2 regions of the Pantoea sp. PGP6 genome follow, and region 1 is predicted to be linked to the other one. Evidence: predicted binding sites of a transcription regulator. Region 1 holds the regulator's gene; the other holds the start of a gene.

Region 1 (7,585 bases):
CCGTGCTGCGATACTGGCTATTGTTGATGTCACTTTTGTCGTAGTTGTAAATGCTGGCGGTGTAGTTATACAGCCAGGTTTTTTGCAATTTCGGCGTGACGCCTACCGACACCGGCTGACCGGCAATGGTGAACTCATGCGCCAGTGCGACGCCATAATCGGTGACCAGCGCCGCCAGGCCGTTGGCGCTGGAGCGCAGATTGTCCTGATCGCCCGGACGCGGAAGCACCGTGCCGTTAGCTACGCCGCGCAGATAGTCGATATCGCTCTGGACCACATTGGCTCGCACATGTGCCGATCCATAGGCTTTGGTGATAAAGGCGAAAGGCAGCGTCTCGTTAGGAATAGTGACCGCCAGCGCCACCCCGGTGTTGCCGTCCGCTTTGTTGCCACGCAAATCACTTAACTGGTTAGCAACATCGCCTGAAGCAGCGCGCACTTCAGGATAGCCACGCAGATAATCGGCAAAGGTCAGGTTGCCGATCACCTCGCGGTAGCGATCAACGGTATCGGTGATGTCATCCACTTTGTCGATCAGGTGATCTTTGTCGGTGACCTGAATACCGGCTGAAGGGAAAATAATACTGACGCTATCGTCGGGTTTAGCTCGCGTCATCAAAGCCGGGTTGGCCAGCACGGCTGAGCCATAAAGAGAAGATGCGACGCCGGTTCCGCCCATGGCATCATTGCGTGCATCATACCAGGTCCCCGCCGCCATGGCGGAAGAAGAAAGGAAAAGCGCGTTCACTACAGCGGTGTACTTCAGCGCTGAGCGTTGAGCGGATTTTTTCACCATTTGCCTGCCATCACCTGAGAAAGTGCCGTTGAAACATTCAACGACTGAATAGTTTGTTAGCCCTATTGTGAACCCTGGCTAACGCGTTATTGCTGTGAATTCAAAGGAAACAGTCGCTTAATTCAAAGGATTGGATGTTTTCCAATCAATAAAACTTTATTTTTGTTCAAAATACCCGGTAATAAATAAAATAATACCAGACATTTCTTAAGTCTTGCTGAACATTACTTCTTAACTCAGTGAGATGCAAAGCAAAAGCGCTGAAAAGGCCACCTTAACCGGTCGGCGAGTGGATCTGATTGGGTGCCGATAGCGGCCTCTCCTGATCCTCACACAGCGTTTTTAATCGACCACCGGCCAGAATTTGCTGTTTTATCAGGCAAAAACCAACCTCTGCGCCGCGAAAATTTGTGTGATAAAATAACATCACTTATCCAGCGGAGAGTTTCCATGTCAAACATGACGTCACAGCAAATAATGACCCAGGCGGAAAAACTGTGCCTGCAGCGCGGCGTGCGTCTGACATCGCAGCGGGCTGAAGTGTTGCGATTAATGGCTGAGCAGCCAGGATCGATCAGCGCTTATGATCTGCTGGATCAACTCCGGGTTAGCGAACCCCAGGCCAAGCCCCCTACGGTCTATCGGGCGCTGGACTTCCTGCTGGAACAGGGCTTTATCCACCGGGTGGAGTCCAATAATAGCTACGTAATGTGTCACCATTTCGAGGCACCGGCACACACCTCGGTCATGCTGGTGTGTGATCGCTGTGCGGCGGTAACCGAAAAGCAGGCGCAGGGAGTAGAGAAGATTATCGCCACACTGGCTGGTGAGGCACAGTTTGCCCTGCGTCATAGCGTGATTGAAGCGCATGGATTATGTGAGAATTGTGTCGAAGTCGAAGCCTGCACCCATCATGAAAGTTGTCAGCACGATCATCAAAGTGAGGGTAAAAAGCGGGGAAAACGCGGGTAATGTGCACATCCTTGTGCGGTTGCCGGTATGAGCGTACCGGCGGGTAGGAGCTTTATCCGTAAATCTTTGTGATTACCAACGGTAATCTTTGTTCTGACCTTCCCAGTCCGTTACTTCACGCTCTGCATCTTCTTTCGCATAGCCGTAACGTTCCTGAATTTTTCCGACCAGCTGATCGCGTTTGCCTTCGATAACCTGCATATCATCGTCGGTCAGCTTGCCCCATTTCTCTTTTACTGTGCCTTTGAACTGCTTCCAGTTGCCGCTCGCTTGATCTTTATTCATGGCAGACCTCTATGTCATCCTTTGGTTACATCATTTATCTTGAAAGAAAACAAAATGACGATATAAAGCGCTGGTTCACTGCGCTGCTTACGGTTAATTGTAGTAGAAGATTTTAGGTTTGCCGGAACAATACAGAATAATCTGTAGCCGGAGGACATCAGATGCCAGCTATCAGGCGTTAAACCAGCTGTTCTGCTGCCAGTGTTTACGCCAGATCAGCCACAGCGACAGGCCACGCAGCGCCAGGAAAACGGTGACCGCCAGCCACAAGCCGTGGTTGCCCAGCAGCGGGACGCTAAGCAACGTCAGGAAGTAACCAAGTGCCGCCACCATCATGCTGTTACGCATCTCCCGGCCGCGGGTTGCACCGATGAACATGCCATCCAGCAGATAGCACCAGACGCCCGCCAGCGGCAGGATCACCTGCCATATCAGATAGCGATCGGCCGCCTGTTGCAGCTGTTCAATCGAGGTCAGCAGCGCCACGATATGCGAGCCGAAACACGCATAAATTACTGAGAACATCAGAGCCACCACCAGCGCCTGTCGGCAGGCAGAATGCCAGACGCGCAGCAGCCTGCTGCCATCTTTCGCGCCATGCGCCTCACCGGCGAAGGCTTCGACTGCGTAGGCAAAACCATCCAGCGCATAGGCGGTAAAGGTGATAAACATCAGCAGCACGGCGTTCACCGCCACCACCTGCGGACCGATACGTGCGCCCAGCACGGTCAGCGAGGCAAAACAGAGCTGCAGCATTAACGAACGCAGCATAATGTCGCGATTAAGACGCAGTAGCCGCTGAATATCGCCGCGCCAGCTCTGCTTCAGCATTGCGGTGGTGATGCCACGTAGTTTCAATACCCGCCAGACCATCACTGCCCCGACGACCAGCGTTATATACTCCGCCAGCGCGGTCGCGGTTGCCGCGCCTGCCACTCCCCAGTGCAGCCCCATCACCAGCCACAGATCGAGCACAATATTGACCAGATTGCCGATCACCAGCAGGATGACCGGCGCACGCGCGTACTGCACGCCCAGCAGCCAGCCAAGGATCACCAGATTTGCCAGGGTGGCGGGCGCACTTAACCAGCGGATCTGAATAAACAGTGCCGCCTGTTGCAAAACTTTGGGATCGCCGCCAATCAGATCGGCCGCCAGCGTAGTAATCGGCGAGCGCAGGCAGATGAACAGCACGCCAGCCAGCAGCGCAATAATTAAAGGCTGGGTCAGCGCACGTGCCAGCGCCATTTTATCGCCGGCACCAAAAGCCTGCGCCGTCAGGCCGGTAGTACTCATCCGAAGGAACAGCAGCAGCATGAAGAGGAAACTGGTGACTGTCGTGCCGACCGCAACCCCGCCCAGATAGACCGGGCTGTCGAGGTGACCAATGACAGCAGTATCGACCACCCCCAGTAAGGGAACGGTGATGTTAGAAAGGATCATCGGCAGCGCCAGCCGCCAGAGGTTTTTGTCGGTAGCCGTTAAAAAACGCATTCGCAGTTCCGTGCTCGGTGTCGCTGCAGAGAGGGGAGCAGCAGCGACAAAATTAGGGCAGACAGAATAGCATCAGACGCTACGAATGCGCGGTTATGTCAGACTCAGAGCCATTCGCCGTTGCGAACCACACCGACCGCCAGACCTTCTACCGTCAGCGACTGGGCGCGCGTATCGACAATGATCGGCTCAAAATCACTGTTTTCAGGCAGCAAATGCACAATAGCACCCTGCTTCTTCCAGCGTTTAACCGTCACTTCATCATCAATACGGGCCACAACAACCTGGCCGTTGCGTACGTCCTGGGTTTTATGTACCGCGAGCAGGTCGCCATCCATAATCCCGATATCTTTCATCGACATTCCACTGACGCGCAGCAGAAAATCGGCAGAAGGTTTGAACAGGCCCGGATCCACTTTGTAATGGGTTTCGATGTGCTCCTGCGCCATGATCGGCTCACCGGCAGCAACCCGGCCAATCAGCGGCAGACCTTCAGATGCTTCTTCTTCCATCAACAGGCGAATACCGCGAGAGGCGCCAGAGACAATCTCAATCACCCCTTTGCGTGCCAGTGCCTTCAGATGCTCTTCTGCCGCGTTCGGCGAGCGGAAACCCAGCTGCGCGGCAATTTCTGCACGCGTAGGCGGCATGCCCGTTTGAGTAATATGGTCGCGAATCAGGTCATAGACCTGCTGCTGCCTGCTGGTTAATGCTTTCATCCCGCCCCCTGGTTGTTTATACAGTCGCTGTGAGTATATACAGGTATTGGTGAAATGGAAACCGATTCTCAGGCAAAACGCGCCATCTGGCGCGTTGTGGAAGGCTTATCGCAAATGCGACCAAAGCAGCGCGATCCAGACAAACAGTGCCAGTAAGATGCTGATCAGCACCGCCGCCGAGCCCATATCCTTTGCCCGTCCGGCTAAAGGGTGGCGCTCCTGGCCAATACGATCCACTACCGCCTCGATGGCGCTGTTGAGGATTTCAACAATGACCACCAGCACCACTGCCCCGATCATCAGGATGCGAGAGACAATATCGACATCCAGCCAGCAGGCCACAATAATGGCCACCAGCGCGGCCAGCGCCTCCTGGCGGAAAGCCGCTTCGTGTTGCCAAGCGGCACGCAGGCCCTGCCATGAGTAACCTGCGGCTTTTACTATTCTTACAAGACCCGTGGCATTATTTGCCATATAAGTGGAACCCTTTCATCGGATTGACGTCAATGTCTGGGCTGCGTGCAAATGGCACCACCACAGATCTTCGCTGCGCTTTCTGGTATGCTTGCGGCGCTTTGCTAACAAGAGGCTTCATGTTGTCTATGTCAGGTTGGCGTAAACTTTATTACAAATTACTGAATTTACCACTGTCGTTTTTGGTAAAGAGTAAGGCCATTCCGGCCGATCCCGTTTCTGAACATGGTCTGGACCCGACCCGGCCCATTATGTACGTTTTGCCTTACGATTCGAAGGCTGACTTACTGACTTTACGCGCGCAGTGCCTGCGGCATCATCTGCCCGACCCGCTTTCTCCGCTGGAGATTGATGGTTCGCTGCTGCCGCGCCACGTTTTTATCCACGATGGCCCGCGTGTGTTCCCCTATTTTGTGCCCAGCGTCGAATCGGTGAAGATTTTTCACGATTATCTGGACCTGCATCGCAATAACCCCAAGCTGGATATCCAGATGCTGCCGGTGACGGTGATGTTTGGCCGGGCGCCTGGTCGTGAGGTTCAGGGCGAAGATACGCCGCACCTGCGGGTGCTGAACGGCGTGCAGAAATTCTTTGCGGTGATCTGGCATGGACGCGACAGTTTTGTCCGTTTCTCGCCGACCGTTTCGCTGCGCCGCATGGCAACCGAACACGGCACCGACCAATCAATCGCCCAGAAACTGGCCCGGGTGGCGCGCATTCATTTCGCCCGCCAGCGGCTGGCGGCGGTTGGCCCACGCTTACCGGCACGTCAGGATCTGTTTAATCGTCTGCTGCAATCGAAAGCGATTGAAAAAGCGGTTGAAGATGAAGCGCGCAGCAAAAAAATCTCCCATGAAAAAGCGCAGCAAAATGCGGTTGAGATGATGGAAGAGATCGCGGCAAACTTCTCCTATGAAGCGATTCGCGTCACCGACCGCGTCATGGGCTGGCTCTGGAGCCGGCTCTATCAGGGCATCAATGTTAATGGCGGCGAAAAAGTCCGTCAGCTGGCGCAGGATGGCCATGAAATCGTCTATGTGCCGTGCCATCGCAGCCACATGGATTACCTGCTGCTCTCTTACGTGCTTTATCATCAGGGACTGGTGCCGCCGCACATTGCCGCCGGTATCAACCTCAACTTCTGGCCAGCCGGACCGATTTTCCGTCGTCTGGGCGCGTTCTTTATCCGTCGTACCTTCAAAGGCAACAAGCTGTATGCCACGGTGTTCCGTGAATATCTTGGCGAACTGTTCACCCGCGGTTACTCGGTTGAATACTTTGTCGAAGGGGGACGTTCACGCACCGGTCGCCTGCTCGATCCGAAAACCGGCACCTTAGCCATGACCCTGCAGGCGATGCTGCGCGGGGGGAATCGCCCGATCACCCTGGTGCCGATTTACATTGGCTACGAACATGTCATGGAAGTGGGTACTTACGCCAAAGAGCTACGCGGCGCGGCGAAAGAGAAAGAGGGCTTCATGCAGATGGTGCATGGCTTACGTAAGCTGCGCAACCTCGGCCAGGGCTACGTTAACTTTGGCGAACCACTGCCGCTGGTTAACTATCTCAACAAGCGCGTGCCGGAATGGCGTGAGTCGATCGATCCTATCGAACCGCAGCGTCCAAGCTGGTTAACGCCCACCGTGAATGACATCGCGGCGAGCTTAATGGTACGCATCAATGAAGCGGGCGCGGCCAACGCCATGAACCTGTGCGTCACCGCGCTGCTCGCCTCACGTCAGCGCTCACTAACCCGCGAACAGCTGATTGAGCAGCTTGAGTGCTATACCCAGCTGCTGCGTAACGTGCCTTATTCAGCCAACGCCACGGTGCCCGATCTCTCGGCAGAGGCGCTGCTGGATCATGCAATGGGCATGAATAAGTTTGAGAGCGAGAAAGACAGCATTGGCGACATCATCATCCTGCCACGTGAGCAGGCGGTGCTGATGACCTATTATCGCAACAACATTCACCACATGCTGGTGATGCCGTCGCTGATTGCCGCTATTGTGCAGCAGCATCAGACCATGAGCGAAGCCGAGTTGTTGCGCCAGGTGAGTCTGATCTACCCGATGCTGAAGAGCGAACTGTTCCTGCGCTGGCAGACCGATGAGCTGCCGCAACTGCTGACCGAACTCTGTCAGGAGCTGGCGCGTCAGGGACTGATTACGCTTGAGGCTGGTCAGCTGCGCTTTACGGCGGCGCGCTACCGTACGCTGCAACTGCTGGCGGCCGGGGTGCGAGAAACGCTTCAGCGTTATGCCATCACCTTCTCTATTCTTAGCGCCAAGCCAGCCATTAACCGCGGGACGCTGGAAAAAGAGAGCCGCACACTGGCACAACGTCTGTCAGTGCTGCACGGTATCAACGCGCCGGAGTTCTTCGATAAAGCCGTCTTCACCTCACTGGTGCTGACGCTGCGTGATGAAGGGTATATCAGCGACAGCGGTGATGCGGATGTCGCGCAGACCCTGGCGACCTGGCACATTCTGGCCGATCTGGTCACCAGCGATGTACGCATGACCATCGAAAGCGCCGTGGCCCACGACTAAATGCCCTGCGCAGTAAAAAGGCGACCCCGAAAGGTCGCCTTTTTTGTGCCTGAATGATGTTGCAGCCTAATCCTTTCCTGCCTGACTCGTTGCCTAATCCTTTCCTGCCTGACTCGTGGCCTGATCCTCTGCTGCCTGACTCGTTGCCTGACTGCGCGCCAGGTACCGTTGCGCTGAATCGCGTCGGGACTTAGCCCGCCTGCAACCCGCCCGGCCTGTCGATCACCACGATCACAACAGCTGGGTAAACGGCGGGGTGTTCATCAGCACACCGAGGAACAGCACCAATCCGA
Region 2 (7,585 bases), on a different contig from region 1:
CTGTTGCAGCGGTATCCGCGGGCATTATCGGGCGGCCAGCGGCAACGCGTGGCGATGGGACGTGCAATGGTGCGCAACCCGCAGGTATTCCTGTTCGATGAACCGCTCTCCAATCTTGATGCGCAGCTACGCATGGAGCTGCGTGCCGAGATCAAATCGCTGCATCAGCGCTTTAAAACCACCATGGTCTATGTGACGCACGATCAGGTCGAGGCGATGACGCTGGCGGATCAGATTGTGGTAATGAAAGATGGCGTTATCGTGCAGCAGGGCGCACCGCTGTCGATCTATGATCGTCCGGTGAATACCTTTGTGGCGCGGTTTATCGGTTCGCCGCCGATGAATCTGCTGGATGCCCAGTTCCAGTCGCGTGATGGCGAGCCGGGTGTGCTCTGTGGTCAACAGTGGCTGCCGCTACCGCCACGCTGGCACCGTGCGGCGCATGAGCAGGCGGACCAGCCGGTGACGCTGGGCGTCCGGCCTCATGACCTGGTCAGCGTGCCTGGTGGACAACCGGCCGATGTCGGTATCGTCGAAATTACCGGTGAATCGACGCTGTTACATCTGAACTGGCAGGGTTTCGCTCTGCATATGCAGTTGAGCGGGCGTAGTGACGCAACGCCGGGTGGTACGCTGCCGGTGTCTGTTAATCCCGACAAGATGCACCTGTTCGATGCGCACAGCGGTGAGCGCCTGACCGAACAGTAATCAATAAAAAACCCGCCATCGGCGGGTTTTTCTCTTATCAGACACCCAGGCTGATTAAGCCAGGTGGAACTGCTCGACCGTTTGCGCCAGCTGCTGCGCCTGGTCTTCCAGCGAACTGGCCGCAGCCGACATCTGCTGGACCAGCGCGGCGTTCTGCTGGGTGGTGCCATCCATTTCGTTTACTGCAATGGTCACCTGAGTAATGCCACGCGCCTGCTCATCTGAGGCGGAAACAATCTCACCAATAATGCCCTGCACCGAACTGACCGCCTGCGTCATCTCCTGCATGGTCTTACCGGCATCATTCACCAGTCTGACTCCGCTTTCGACCCGCACGCTTGACTCTTCGATCAGCGCGGCGATCTCTTTCACCGCACTGGCGCTGCGCTGCGCCAGGTTACGCACCTCAGATGCCACCACTGCAAAGCCGCGCCCCTGCTCACCGGCGCGCGCTGCTTCTACGGCGGCATTGAGCGCCAGAATGTTTGTCTGGAAGGCGATGCTGTTGATCATGGTAGTGATGTCGCCGATCTTCTTCGAACTGTCATCGATCTGTGCCATCGTCTGTACCACCTGGCCCACCAGCGTGGCACCGCGACTGGCGATATGGGTGGCATTTTCCGTCAGGCTGGTCGCCTGCTGGGCATTATCGGCGTTGAGGCGGATAGTGGCGCTGATCTGCTCCATACTGGCTGCGGTCTGTTCCAGTGCGGCTGCCTGCTGCTCGGTACGGGATGCCAGGTTGAGGTTGCCACTGGCAATCTCACCCGCGCCCTGACGCACCGATTCACTGGCATCTTTAATCTGGCCGACAATCCCCCGTAGCTGGCTTTGCATCGTCTGTAATGCGAAGAACAGGCTGCTGCGATCGTCGGTTTTGACGGCAATCGCATTGTCGAGTTTGCCATCTGCCACGGCCAGCGCAATTTTGGCCGCTTCGGCCGGCTCGCCACCAATCGGACGTAACACTTTACGGCTGAACAACATGCCCAGCACCGCCCCGACCAGCAGGATGCTGACCACCATCAGGCCAATGGCCCAGCTCAGCTGACGGTTAGCGGCGGCCATCACCTGACTCACGGGCGCCACCACCCCGAGATACCAGGGTTTATCGCTGTCGCCAATCACTACCGGTTGCCAGGTCACTAATGCTTCTTCGCCCAGCACCGCATCATAATGCTGCACCACCTGTGAACTGAAATGATCGGTTTCCCCTTTCCACGGCTTGCCCGCTTGCTCTTTAACCGGCGAAGAGACGACCTTTCCGCCATTTGAGAGCAGTAGTGCATAGCCGCTGCCCTGCCAGGGCTTGATCTGATTAACTTTCTGTTGCAGCGAAGCCAGCGAAATATCGGAGGTCACGATGGCCTTTAAGGTGCCCTTATCGACGATTGCCGCCGCCACCGATGTCAGTAAGGTGGGCACGCCGTTATAGGCGTAGCTGTAAGGCTCGATCAGGGTATCTTTTTTTGATTGCTGCGGTATCTGGTAGTAGTCACCCTGGCCCGGTGTGAGGATGGAGAGCAGCGGATGCATGGCATAATTGCCGGCCTGATCGCGATCCACAAACCAGGCATAGCGACCTTGTGGTGCCTGTCCCGGCTGGTTAACAAATTCGGCATCGCGACCGTTGAAGGCGTTCGGTTCAAAGATTACTGACATCGACAGATAATCAGGATTGGCGCGCAGTGAATATTCCATGATCTTATCGACCACTTTACGATCCGTAATGCCTGTCTGCGGTAAGGCGATCAGGCTTTGTCCCAGATGACTGGCCGCATCGCGTGCATGACTCAGTTCCTGTTGCACCTGTAAACCGCGGCTTTGCGCGATCTGCTGCAGATACTTCTCCGCCAGCGCCTTCTGCTCTTTACCGGACTGCCAGTTCAGTACACCGATCGTCACGCTAAATCCCAGCATAATGGTCAGGCCGCCGGTAATGAGCATCTGCGCCCGGGTACTCATCTTCTTTTTATCGTTCAACTGACTGGCCATATTGGTTCTCCTGGAATTTATCTTTTTGCGACCTCCTTGTGGTTTACGTCCGTCTGCGATCATCTATCGGCGCCGTTTTTTTGAACTTTAATGGCGGCTTCGGGAACGTCAGGCGGGTCGAACCTGGAGAAGTTGATCTTCAGGTGATTATGGCTTCAGCAATGAATCCGCTTTTTTTGATCTGCAGCAATATCGGCCGATGCAACTACTGTCAGTTTATGTAAACAGACGTTGTCGTCCCTTATCACCGTGGAGAGAAATCAATGGCCGTTAAACTTGGATTAGCAGGTGGAATGATTATCTGGTTAGCGTACGTTGCCTGGATCGTGCATTACTATTCAGACACCTTTTTGCAATTCTCCCGCTAAACAAACAGGACCCTCGGGTCCTGTTCTCATTTCTGCGTTTCTTCCTTACCGATTGGCCTGTGAGCCAAAACTTCGCTACAATTGACTCATTATGTGAGCCGATTACACTGTGCTATTCGGCTCATTAAACCGATTTTGAGCCGAATATGAACACTGAATGGATATGGCAACAGGCCGACTGGCCGTTGTTTTACTGGCAGGATGATGTTCTGTTACCCCGCCTGCGGCAGCTGCAACAGCAGCGAGGCATACTGCTGGGCCGGGCCAGCCTGCAGGCCAGTGATGACGAGCAAACGCTCAACACCCTGCTCAGCAATATCCTCTCCTCATCCGCTATCGAAGAAGAACGGGTGAACGTACAGTCGGTGCGTTCATCTCTGGCGCGCCGGCTGGGCGTCACCGGGCAACAACCTTATCCGGTGTCGGATCGATCGGAAGGACTGGCCGCGATGATGCTGGATGCGATCAACAACCGCAGCCAGCCGCTGACGCTGACGCGTCTTTTCCAATGGCATCGCTGGCTGTTTCCTGCCGATGAGTGGTCGGTGCAGCGTCTGAGCGTCGGCACGCTGCGCGGCAGCGAGCCGATGCAGGTGATCTCCGGACGGATCGATCGCCCAACGGTGCATTTTGAAGCGCCGCCGCGCACTGGACTGGAGCCACAGCTGACGCAGTTTATCGACTGGTTTAATCGCAGCGAGCAGGACGTCAGGCTGGACCCACTGCTGCGCGCCGCCATCTGCCATCTCTGGTTTGTGACCCTGCACCCGTTTGATGACGGCAATGGCCGCATTACGCGTGCCTTAACCGATCTGGCACTGGCACAGGCGGACAGTCAGAGCATCCGGCTTTATGCCATGTCACCGGCGATTCTGGCGCATCGTGCGGACTACTACCGCATTCTGGAGCGGACGCAGAAAGGCGGACTGGATATCACCGACTGGCTGGTTTGGTTCCTTGATAGGCTGGATGAGAGCCTGCAACAGGCGATGAACACCATCGCTCGCACCCAGATTCGGGCGCGCTTCTGGCTACAGCATCGGGAACTGCCCCTGAGCAAAGAGCAGATAAAAGTACTGAACCGTCTCCTGGAGGGCGGCGAGCAGGGTTTTGAACAGGGAATCAGCGCCAGCCAATATCAGAAGGTGGCAAAAGTGAGTAAGGCGACGGCAACGCGTCATTTAGCGGATTTGCTGGAGAAAGGCTGTCTTTACCGGCTGGAAGGTGGCGGGCGTAGCACGCGCTATCAGGTTAAAAAAGACTGAGAGACTGAGGCGCCCTCTCTCTGCGGGTAAAACAACCACGCCGGAAATAGCTTCCGGCGTGACGGAAATCAGGCTGCTTTCACCGCACGCACTTTCTTGCTGCTGGCGATTTCTGCTTCGGCGGTATCATCAGAACGCTCTGTTACCGTTTCAGGCTGACCGGCACTGGCGGCAACAGGCTCAGGCAGTTTGCTGGTACGAAGAATATGCTGCACGGCATCTTTCTGCTCAGCGATCAGCAAGCCCAGCGTTTCTGCCTGCGTCTCATCCAGTGCGGGTTGATGCTGTAACAGCCAGTCGGTGAAGGCTTCGGCCATATCGAGCATTTTGTCGTAGGCATCGGCCTCTTTCTTGTTGGCAAACGTCATCTTCTCTTCACCCTTTCTGACTACTACAAATTTTGTTTCGACAGCCATGTTTTTGCCCTCAGATACTGTGTATACATACAGTATATCACGACGTTGATGCTTTTCCAGCAGAGAATAAAGTTTATCGGTTGTACGCCGTATAACCTTAATCAGGCGCAGATTTTTGGGTGAAACATCGTCGCCGGTCAGACCTGAAGCTCCTCAAGAAAATCGGCCAGCGCTTTGCGCGGGTCATCCTCTTCTGAGACGATCATCTCGATGCCCCACTGCCCCAGCACCTCTTTTGCCACCGGATTATTGCGGTTGGTGAACAGATAGGACTTGGGACGCGCGGTGGCAAGCCCGGTACGGCCCCACATTTTCGTCAGGCGATAGAACAGCAGACGAATATTAAAATCGCTGATGCTGTAGCCAACAAACAGTACCGAATTGCCCATTACGTCATGGGTCAGTTTGATGTCGAGCGGTGAATCAAAATAGAGCCGTTCAAAGTAGCTGCTTTCATCGAGCACGATAGAAGTATCGTCATCGAAATCGCCGTGCAGCTTGATGATGTGACGTTTATTCTCGGTCAGCGACACCAGATCGGCGGCATTAGCCACTTTGTAGTAGGGGACGCCATGCGCATCATGCGCCGCTTCCAGCCAGCGATCGTAATTGGTAGTGTAGATACGCGAAAAGTTGCCCTGGGTAATCATGGTATGAATTTCGGATGTCCGGACATCGATATCCGGACGATGCCACTCGCGGTCCATCCAGCTGCGTAGCGGGCCGAGCGACCCTTTCTTCTGCTTGTAATATTCCGCCAGCGACAGATGAGTGCCGTAGGTATTAAAGATTTTTGGATCGTAACCCAGTTCATTGGCGAGATGGGCAATCAGCTCATGCCACTCCGGCAGGCCAAGGTTGCGTGAGATGCCCGCGCCGGCAAACAGAATCAGCTTACCGGAGTCATAGGCACGTTTAAGTTCAGGTTTCATGCAACACTCCGGGCCGTTTTCAAAAAAGTGGCGAAGCGATCGAGCGCGATGCGCCGCATCGAAATCTCATTCTTAAGTTCGCCCATTTCGGCGAAAGTCTGATCGTAGCCTTCCGGGATAAAGACGCAGTCCCACTGAAAGCCGCGGGTACCGGCAGGTTCGGCGGCAATGGTGCCGCGCAGTTCACCTGAAAACTGGTACATCTTACGGCCATCACAGTAACCGAGTACGGTTTTTGCCGTCACGGCCTGGCTGTCGAGTCCCTGAACCAGGGCAGTAAAGCGTTCTGCATCCAGCCGGTTCCAGAAAATGCGGGTCAGCCCGGCAGGCAGGCCATTCAGGCCGTCGAGATAGAGTCCGGTATGCTCGACGAATAGCGGTCGCCCAATCAGTGAAAAGGCTTTGGTCAGTTTATCTCGCACCAGATCGAGTTCATTTTCAGTCTGAATTTCTTCGATGCGACGGGAGATGGGCAACACTTCAACCCCGACAGGTTCGAGGATTTTGCGCACCTCCGCCAGCTTTTGCTCATTGGCAGAAAGGAATCTGATTTTCATGGGGCTTCCAGGTTAATTGCTCCGCCGCGCGCTGAATCGACAGGCGAGCAGGATAGATCACTAACGCTGGAGAGTGTAGCGCAATTCTGGGGGCGGTCGCCGTGACAATGGTTCTGTCGGCGAGGAAGGCAAAGCAGTATAAACGGCGCCGGAGCGCCAGAGAAGGATCAATACTGAATGCCGGGAGGATTGACCGTGGAATGGGCGATGGCTTCATCCTGTTCACCCCAGCGTGCCAGCACCTGCTGATATTGACCCCCGCGAATGGCACCCTCAATCGCGGCCTGAAGGGCCGGGGCCAGACCATTGCCCTTTTTGGTGGTGACCGCGACCCAGGCACGAAACGGCCCGCTGCCGACCAGTTTTGTCTGGCCGCGTGACGCCACTTTCCAGGCTGCCATCGAGTGTGGACCGAACATCGCATCGGCACGTCCCGACAGCAGAGAAAGCGTGGCCGAGGCATCATCAGTCAGATAGATCGGCGTAACCGCAGGCAGCCCTTTCGCCTGGTTTTGCTCATCCCAGCTCAGCAGGATACGCTCCTGATTGGTGCCGGACGCCACGATGATACGCTTACCGGCGATGTCGGCGGGCGCGTTAATCGCGGTGATTTTGCTGTCGCTTTTCACTGCAAAGGCGTGGTTATCGGCGCGATAGGTGGCGAAATCGAACTTCTTTTTACGCTCTTCGGTCACCGCGATATTGAACATCGCCACATCATAACGGCCCGCAGTAATACCCAGTGGCCAGTCCTCCCACGAGGCGGGCACCAGCTTCAGCTTTAATCCCAGGCTGTCGGCCAGCAGACGGGCAATGTCGGGATCGCTGCCAATGCGCGAGACATTATCCGACGCCAGCAGCGACAACGGCGGTGAGTTGGTGGCGGAGGTCGCCACCGTCAGGGTTCCCGGCTCAATAAAAGCAAAGCTGGCCGGAATTTTAGCGATTGCTGCCGGATTGGCGGGCGCATGGATCGGCGTTTCATTTTGCCGGATGTCACGCTGTTCAGCAGCGGAAACCTCAACCGGCGACAGCAACGCCAGCGCCAGCAGTGACAGAGGATTCAGCTTCATCGTCACCCTCACAGTACGCGCGCCAGGAAGCGTCGGGTTCGCTCATGACGCGGATTGTTCAGCACCTGGGTGGTGCTGCCCTGCTCAACGATCCGGCCATCAACCATAAACACCACGTTATCCGCCACTTCGCGGGCGAAGCCGATCTCGTGAGTGACGATGACCAGCGTGGTGCCGGAACGTGCCAGTTTCTTAATCACGTCGAGAACTTCCCCGACCAGTTCCGGATCGAGCGCCGAGGTCGGTTCGTCAAACAGCATCACCCGGGGAT

The links. The regulator LexA, encoded in region 1, represses DNA repair genes until DNA is damaged. The targets are predictions, from matches to a motif close to TNCTGTATGTACATACAGNA.
Region 2: ACLIBF_RS21615 (YebG family protein) is a predicted target of LexA. The motif match lies at 4,768-4,787, and genes of this name have one in related genera.

What each region holds. Positions count from the first base shown of each region.
Region 1 covers NZ_JBQBMA010000001.1:4,010,285-4,017,869, forward strand. The annotation lists gene ACLIBF_RS19420 (conjugal transfer protein TraF) at 1-796, opposite strand, end outside; gene zur (zinc uptake transcriptional repressor Zur) at 1,247-1,768, shown strand; gene ACLIBF_RS19430 (CsbD family protein) at 1,841-2,053, opposite strand; gene dinF (MATE family efflux transporter DinF) at 2,225-3,547, opposite strand; gene lexA (transcriptional repressor LexA) at 3,652-4,266, opposite strand; gene ACLIBF_RS19445 (diacylglycerol kinase) at 4,372-4,740, opposite strand; gene plsB (glycerol-3-phosphate 1-O-acyltransferase PlsB) at 4,869-7,292, shown strand; gene ubiA (4-hydroxybenzoate octaprenyltransferase) at 7,524-7,585, opposite strand, start outside.
Region 2 covers NZ_JBQBMA010000002.1:244,979-252,563, reverse strand. The annotation lists gene ACLIBF_RS21630 (ABC transporter ATP-binding protein) at 1-708, shown strand, start outside; gene ACLIBF_RS21625 (methyl-accepting chemotaxis protein) at 763-2,703, opposite strand; gene ACLIBF_RS21620 (Fic family protein) at 3,218-4,336, shown strand; gene ACLIBF_RS21615 (YebG family protein) at 4,405-4,752, opposite strand; gene ACLIBF_RS21610 (SIR2 family protein) at 4,890-5,684, opposite strand; gene ACLIBF_RS21605 (non-canonical purine NTP pyrophosphatase) at 5,681-6,241, opposite strand; gene ACLIBF_RS21600 (ABC transporter substrate-binding protein) at 6,409-7,314, opposite strand; gene ACLIBF_RS21595 (amino acid ABC transporter ATP-binding protein) at 7,323-7,585, opposite strand, start outside.